2 linked regions of the Algoriphagus machipongonensis genome follow. The protein of the gene in region 2 binds, or shares a complex with, the protein of the main gene of each other region. Links are inferred from orthologs where the notes say so. Each region holds a gene or a part of one and is shown on either strand. Other genes may lie near its edges.

What was found.
Region 1: the proteins of carA (region 2) and carB are in contact, whole or in part, in a solved structure (PDB 1KEE), measured with the Escherichia coli proteins. The link is inferred for Algoriphagus machipongonensis from one-to-one orthologs.

The regions. Positions count from the first base shown.
Region 1 is NZ_CM001023.1:786,810-790,523, reverse strand. The notes cover bases 306-3,689. They hold carB (carbamoyl-phosphate synthase large subunit), read right to left. Parts: upstream 3,326-3,689; coding sequence 506-3,325; downstream 306-505. Other genes in these bases: ALPR1_RS03325 (peptide deformylase), read right to left, coding at 3,475-3,689; ALPR1_RS03335 (DUF4834 family protein), read right to left, coding at 306-480. Outside these bases: ALPR1_RS03340 (class I SAM-dependent methyltransferase), read left to right, coding at 1-106; more of ALPR1_RS03335, read right to left, coding at 223-305; more of ALPR1_RS03325, read right to left, coding at 3,690-3,714. UniProt on the Escherichia coli protein: Large subunit of the glutamine-dependent carbamoyl phosphate synthetase (CPSase).
Region 2 is NZ_CM001023.1:4,391,036-4,394,285, forward strand. What follows is about bases 331-3,250. They hold carA (glutamine-hydrolyzing carbamoyl-phosphate synthase small subunit), read right to left. Parts: upstream 2,380-3,250; coding sequence 1,282-2,379; downstream 331-1,281. Other genes in these bases: eno (phosphopyruvate hydratase), read right to left, coding at 331-1,261; rplQ (50S ribosomal protein L17), read right to left, coding at 2,497-3,042; ALPR1_RS18560 (DNA-directed RNA polymerase subunit alpha), read right to left, coding at 3,049-3,250. Also shown: more of eno, read right to left, coding at 1-330. UniProt on the Escherichia coli protein: Small subunit of the glutamine-dependent carbamoyl phosphate synthetase (CPSase).

The sequences.
Region 1 (3,714 bases), 3.6 Mb from region 2 along the record:
TGAGGCTTTAAAGAAAAAATTAGGGTTAAAAGACGGTGGAGATAATTATTTGATTGGAACCAAAACCCAAAGCGGTTTTAAGATTTTTTGGTGCAGGCTAGCATAGCCTATAATTAAGCAACCATAGTCCAGCTTCTGGAGAAGCTGGAAAACACCAGAAACGATGATTTCTAAAAACTTTGCAAAGACTTAACAGTCTAGGAGATAAAAAAAAGTGAAGGATTACTCCTTCACTTCTTCGTAGTCGACATAATCGCCGCCTTGAACATCTTTTTTTGATTTCTCTTTAAAAGTTTTCGGAACGTAATCCACTATCACCTCATCTTTCGGACGAGAAGCATGCTTTTGCTCTCGCTCCTGTTCCCTAGCCACCTCATTTACTTGCTGCGCAAATTTGGCCAGTTTTGATCGAAGAAAATAACGGATCAGCTGGCCCAAAAGCCAGCCTACTCCAAGTACTATTACAAGAAATTTTACCAAAACTATTCTTTTTGATTTATATTAATTACCTACTCAAATAGAGATTTCTCTCAGAGTAAATTTTCAAGAAATAATCATCCATCAAGTCATCGATAAAGTAAATCGCCTCACCGGTAGACTTCATTTCAGGCCCCAATTCTTTGTTTACATTCGGGAATTTATGGAATGAGAAAACTGGTTCCTTGATAGCATAACCCTTTTTCACCGGATTGAATTCAAAATCGGTTACTTTTTTCTCGCCCAACATCACCTTTACGGCGTAATTCACATAAGGTTCACGATAAGCCTTACAGATAAATGGTACGGTTCGAGAAGCTCTTGGGTTTGCCTCAATAATATACACCTTGTCGTTTTTGATCGCAAATTGGATATTGATCAAACCGACAGTTTTCAATGCAAGGGCAATTTTCTCAGTGTAAGTTTCAATCTGTCGAATCACCAAGTCTCCCAAATTATAGGGAGGAAGAACTGCGTAAGAATCCCCAGAGTGAATACCCGCTGGCTCAATATGCTGCATGATTCCGATGATGTACACATTTTCTCCATCACAAATCGCATCTGCTTCAGCTTCAATAGCACCTTCCAAGAAGTGATCGAGTAGGATCTCATTATTTGGGATATCTCTCAACACATCCACAACATGCTCTTCCAGCTCCTTCTCGTTGATCACGATCTTCATGCCTTGACCACCTAATACATAACTTGGTCTAACCAATAGTGGGAAGCCAATCGTTTTGCAGAGTTCTAATGCTTCGTCGGTAGTATGAACTGTTCCAAATTCTGGATAAGGAACGTCATTCTCTTTCAATAAGGTAGAGAATCTTCCTCTATCTTCAGCAAGATCCAAAGCCTCAAAGCTAGTTCCGATGATTTTGATACCATATTTCTCAAGCTTTTCTGCAAGCTTCAAGGCAGTTTGACCACCTAACTGAACGATTACGCCTTCTGGCTTCTCGTGCAAGATGATTTCATATATATGCTCCCAGAATACTGGTTCGAAATATAATTTATCTGCGATATCAAAATCTGTAGAAACTGTCTCAGGATTACAGTTGATCATGATGGTTTCATAGCCACATTCTTTGGCAGCCAAAACCCCATGCACACAAGAGTAATCAAATTCAATCCCTTGTCCTACACGGTTGGGCCCTGAACCTAAGACTACCACCTTCTTACGGTCTGTCGTAGTGGATTCGTTCTCTTCACCAAAGGAAGAGTAATAATATGGAGTCTGCGCTTCAAATTCAGCTGCACAGGTATCTACAAGTTTGTATACTCGCTTGATACCCATCTCATGGTATCTTTTATTAAATACTTCACTCTCTAAGCATCCCAATAAATGAGCTAATTGACGATCGGCATAGCCTCTTTTCTTGGCCATATCCATGATCTCATAAGGAATGTTATTGATGTCATACTTATCAATTTCATGCTCTAAGTGGATCAACTCCTCAATTTGTCTCAAGAACCACTTATCGATTTTTGTCAAATCATAAATAGTACGGAAAGAGATCCCCAATTTAAAGGCATCGTAAACATGGAATAAACGATTCCAGCTTGGGTTGGCTAAAGAATAAAGAATCTTTTCCTGATCCTTCAATTCTTTCCCATCAGCTCCTAAACCATTTCTTTTGATCTCAAGAGACTGACATGCTTTCTGGAGGGCTTCCTGAAAGTTTCTACCGATTCCCATCACTTCTCCAACAGCCTTCATAGAAAGACCCAGTCTTCTATCCGAACCTTTGAATTTATCAAAATTCCAACGTGGAACTTTCACAATCACATAGTCAATGGATGGCTCAAAATACGCTGAAGTAGTTCCTGTGATTGAATTAGGAAGTTCATCCAAATTATAGCCAATCGCTAGCTTAGCAGCCACTTTAGCAATAGGATACCCTGTAGCTTTAGAGGCTAAAGCGGAAGATCTAGATACTCGAGGGTTAATTTCGATCCCGATGATAGTTTCATTATCAGGGCTTACGGCGAATTGAACATTACAACCACCTGCAAAAGTCCCGATGCTGTTCATCATCGTAATCGCATAATTTCTCATGCGCTGATAAACAGTATCTGGTAGTGTCATTGCTGGTGCCACTGTAATGGAATCACCAGTGTGAACCCCCATTGGGTCAAAGTTTTCGATAGAACAGATCACGATCATGTTCCCGATGTTATCACGCATCACTTCGAGCTCGTATTCTTTCCATCCCAGGATACTCTGCTCAATCAATACTTCATGAACTGGCGAAGCCTGAAGACCAGCGCTTAGGAGTTTTTCAAAGTCCTCTGCTTTTTCCACAAAGGCACCTCCAGCACCTCCTAATGTATAGGAAGCTCTGATGATCAATGGGAAACCAATTTCCTGAGCGATTTCTTTACCTTGAAGAAAAGAGGTTGCAGTGCTACCTTCACAGACAGACACTCCAATTTTCTTCATCAGCTCCTTGAATTTCTCCCGGTCTTCTGCGGTATCAATTGCGTCGATATCTACACCAATCATGCGTGTATTGAATTTTTTCCAGATACCGGCTTTATCACAATCAATCGCTAAGTTCAATGCTGTCTGTCCTCCCATAGTAGGTAAGACTGCATCAATGTCAGGATGTTCAGTGAGGATTTTCACGATGGATTTTTTCTCCAATGGAAGCAAATACACATGGTCTGCTGTCACTGGATCTGTCATGATCGTGGCAGGGTTTGAATTGATCAATGTCACGGTGATCCCTTCTTCACGAAGAGACCTGGCGGCCTGAGAACCTGAATAGTCAAACTCGCAAGCTTGACCTATGACAATGGGACCAGAACCGATGATGAGTACGTGCTTGATGCTACTTTCTTTTGGCATTACAAAAGGGGAATAGAGAGATGAAATTACTTACGTCCAAATTGGGGCAAAATTAGAAAAAAATCCCGAAGAGGAAGGGGAAATTCTGATTAAAATGGAAAAGCCCCCTCAATTCAACCTACTCAAACAAAATAAATGGACCTACCTAATCATTCTTTCCAACGAAAGCTTTTCTGATCTATCGCACGCATCGTGCATAACACACCGTCCAAATGATCATATTCGTGCTGAATTAACTCGGAATTTTCTCCTGAAACTTTCCATTCTTGAAGCGTCCAATTTTGATCTCTATAGGACAAAGTAAGCGATTGATGCCTCCTCACTTTTACCAATAGCTTAGGAAAACTCATGCAATCATCCCATAATTCAAACATTTCCTCACTTGGATT
Region 2 (3,250 bases):
AAGCTGTCTCAGCAAGTAGTTCTTCAATTCTAAGTAATTGATTGTACTTCGCCATTCTATCTGATCTGGAAGCTGAACCGGTCTTGATTTGACCGCAATTACAAGCTACTGCAAGATCTGCAATAGTGGAATCTTCAGTTTCTCCTGATCTATGAGACATAACAGCAGTAAAACCTGCCTTATGTGCCAAATCAATTGCATCTAAAGTTTCAGTCAATGTACCTATCTGGTTCACTTTGATCAAGATTGAGTTTGCAGACTTCTCTTCGATACCACGCTTCAAGAATTTCACGTTGGTCACAAAAAGATCATCTCCTACTAATTGTACTTTGTCTCCTATTTTAGCAGTCAACATCGCCCAACCTTCCCAATCTTCTTCACCACAACCATCTTCGATAGAGTCGATAGGATATTTTTCTGTCAGCTCAGCCAAGTAATCAACTTGCTCTGCTCTAGATCTAGCTTTTCCAGTTTCACCTTCAAACTTAGCATAGTTGTAAACGCCATCTTCGAAGAACTCAGAAGAAGCACAGTCTAATGCGATGGTAATATCCTTACCCGCAGTATAACCAGCTTTCTTGATTGCATCTAAAATACACTCCAATGCTTCTTCAGTTCCGCCAGAGAAGTTAGGTGCAAATCCACCCTCATCACCTACTGCAGTACTAAGGCCTTTGTCGTGAAGAATTTTCTTAAGGTTATGGAAAATTTCTGCGCCCATTCTCATCGCTTCAGAGAATGTTGGAGCACCAACTGGACGGATCATAAACTCTTGGAATGCAATTGGAGCATCTGAGTGAGATCCACCGTTGATGATATTCATCATTGGAACAGGAAGTGTTTTTGCGTTTACTCCACCTACGTATCTGAAAAGTGGAATACCCAAATCATCTGCAGCAGCTTTGGCTACAGCAAGAGATACACCAAGGATAGCATTCGCTCCTAGTTTAGATTTAGTTTCAGTTCCATCAAGATTGATCATCAAGTTATCAATCCCTCTTTGATCAAATACTGATTCACCGATCAATTCTGATTGAATTACTTCATTTACATTCTCTACTGCTTTCAAAACACCCTTTCCAAGGTATTTGCTTTTGTCTCCATCTCTCAATTCTACTGCCTCGTTAACACCTGTAGAAGCACCGCTTGGTACTGCTGCACGGCCAAAAGCACCAGAATCAGTAAGTACATCTACTTCAATAGTAGGGTTACCTCTGGAATCTAAAATTTGTCTTGCATGAACTGCTTGTATCAATGTCATAGTATAAAAGGTTATTGAGATTAATTTTTATTGATTAAAGAAATGAAATCGTCAAAAAGGTAACGAGAATCATGAGGCCCTGGTGAGGACTCTGGGTGATACTGAACTGAAAACGCAGGCTTATTTTTCAATTTAATACCTGCTACGGTATTATCATTCAAATGAACGTGAGTGATCTCCACATTTTCATTGCTTTCCGAATCTTCTCTGGAAATATTAAAACCATGATTTTGGGAAGTGATCTCACTTTTCCCTGTTTTCAAGTTTTTAATAGGATGGTTCAATCCTCTGTGTCCGTGGTGCATTTTATAAGTAGAGATGCCACAAGACTCAGCTAAGATCTGATGACCAAGACAGATTCCGAAAACAGGCTTTCCTGTTTCTAGAATTTCTTTGGTAGTCTCTACAGCATATTCCATTACAGCAGGATCACCAGGACCATTAGACAGGAAATAAGCTTGTGGTGCCCATGCTTCCATTTCAGCAAGTTTGGTCTTGGCTGGAAAAACTTTACAGTAAACGCCTCTGCTTGCTAGATTTCTCAAGATGTTTTTCTTGATACCGAAATCAAGACAAGCTACTTTAATACTAGAGTTTTCATCTCCTTCGAAGTAAGGCTCTTGAGTACAAACTTTCGATGAGAGCTCTAGGCCATCCATGTTAGGCACTTTATCCAATTCAGCTTTTAAGCCATCTAGATTCTCCTCGTATTCAGAACTAATGATAGCATTCATTGCTCCCTTAGACCTCAGGTGTCTCACGAGTTTTCGTGTATCTACATCTGCGATACCGGTAATTTTGTGAGATACCAGATAATCTTGCAAGGAACCAGATGCATCAATTCTGGAATAAATATCGGAGAAATTATTTACCACTATTCCTGCTACTGTAGGAGCATCTGATTCCACTTCGGAATCAATCACACCATAATTTCCAATATGTGGTGTAGTGGTTACAACAATTTGTCCCGTGTAGGATGGGTCGGTATAAATTTCCTGATATCCGGTCATACCGGTATTAAAGCAAATTTCACCACCGTTAGTACCGGGATTTCCAATAAGTGTGCCATGGAACTTTGTTCCATCGGCTAAGAGTAAAGTCGCTTTTTGTCTAATCATTTTCTAGAAAGTTGCCCAAAGTTAAAGATTTATTGGGAAGGAAGATAAATGGAATGGGTATAAAAAAAGGATTGAACAAAAGTCCAATCCTTTTTAATATCTAAGTCAACAATCAACTTATTTTTTTTCTTCAGTTTCACCTTCAGATGAATCAGCAGAAGCTTCTGGAGCTTTTGGCTCTTCAGTTTTAGCTTCAGGCGTGCTTTCTGCTTTTGTTTCAGCAGCAGCTTCATCTTTTTTGCCAGAACTTCTTCTAGATCTTCTAGTAGTTTTCTTAGTTGGCTTCGCATCTTTCAACATCAATTCGTTGAAATCTACTAACTCAATGATACACATCTCGGCATTATCACCTAGACGGAATCCAGTTTTGATGATACGAGTGTATCCTCCTGGACGTGTACCTACTTTTGCAATAACTTCTCCGAAAAGAGCGATGATAGCTTCTTTATTTTTCAGGTAAGAGAATGCAATTCTTCTGTTATGAGTAGTATCTTCTTTTGCTCTGGAAACCAATGGCTCCACATATTTCTTCAATTCTTTAGCCTTGGCAAGCGTAGTTGTAATACGCTTGTGAAGAATCAGGGAAGTGGCCATGTTGGAAAGCATAGCCTTCCTATGAGCGGCTTTCCTACCAAGGTGGTTAAATTTCTTACCGTGTCTCATCGTTATTTATTCTTCATCAAGTTTATACTTAGAAATATCCATCCCGAAGGTCAGACCTTTCTCTTGGATAAGCTGCTCCAGCTCGGCAAGGGATTTCTTACCAAAGTTTCTGAATTTCATCATGTCAGAAATTTCAAGTTTGGCAAGGTCACCAAGAGTTTTTACATCAGCAGCTTTAAGACAGTTGAATGCACGAACAGAAAGATCT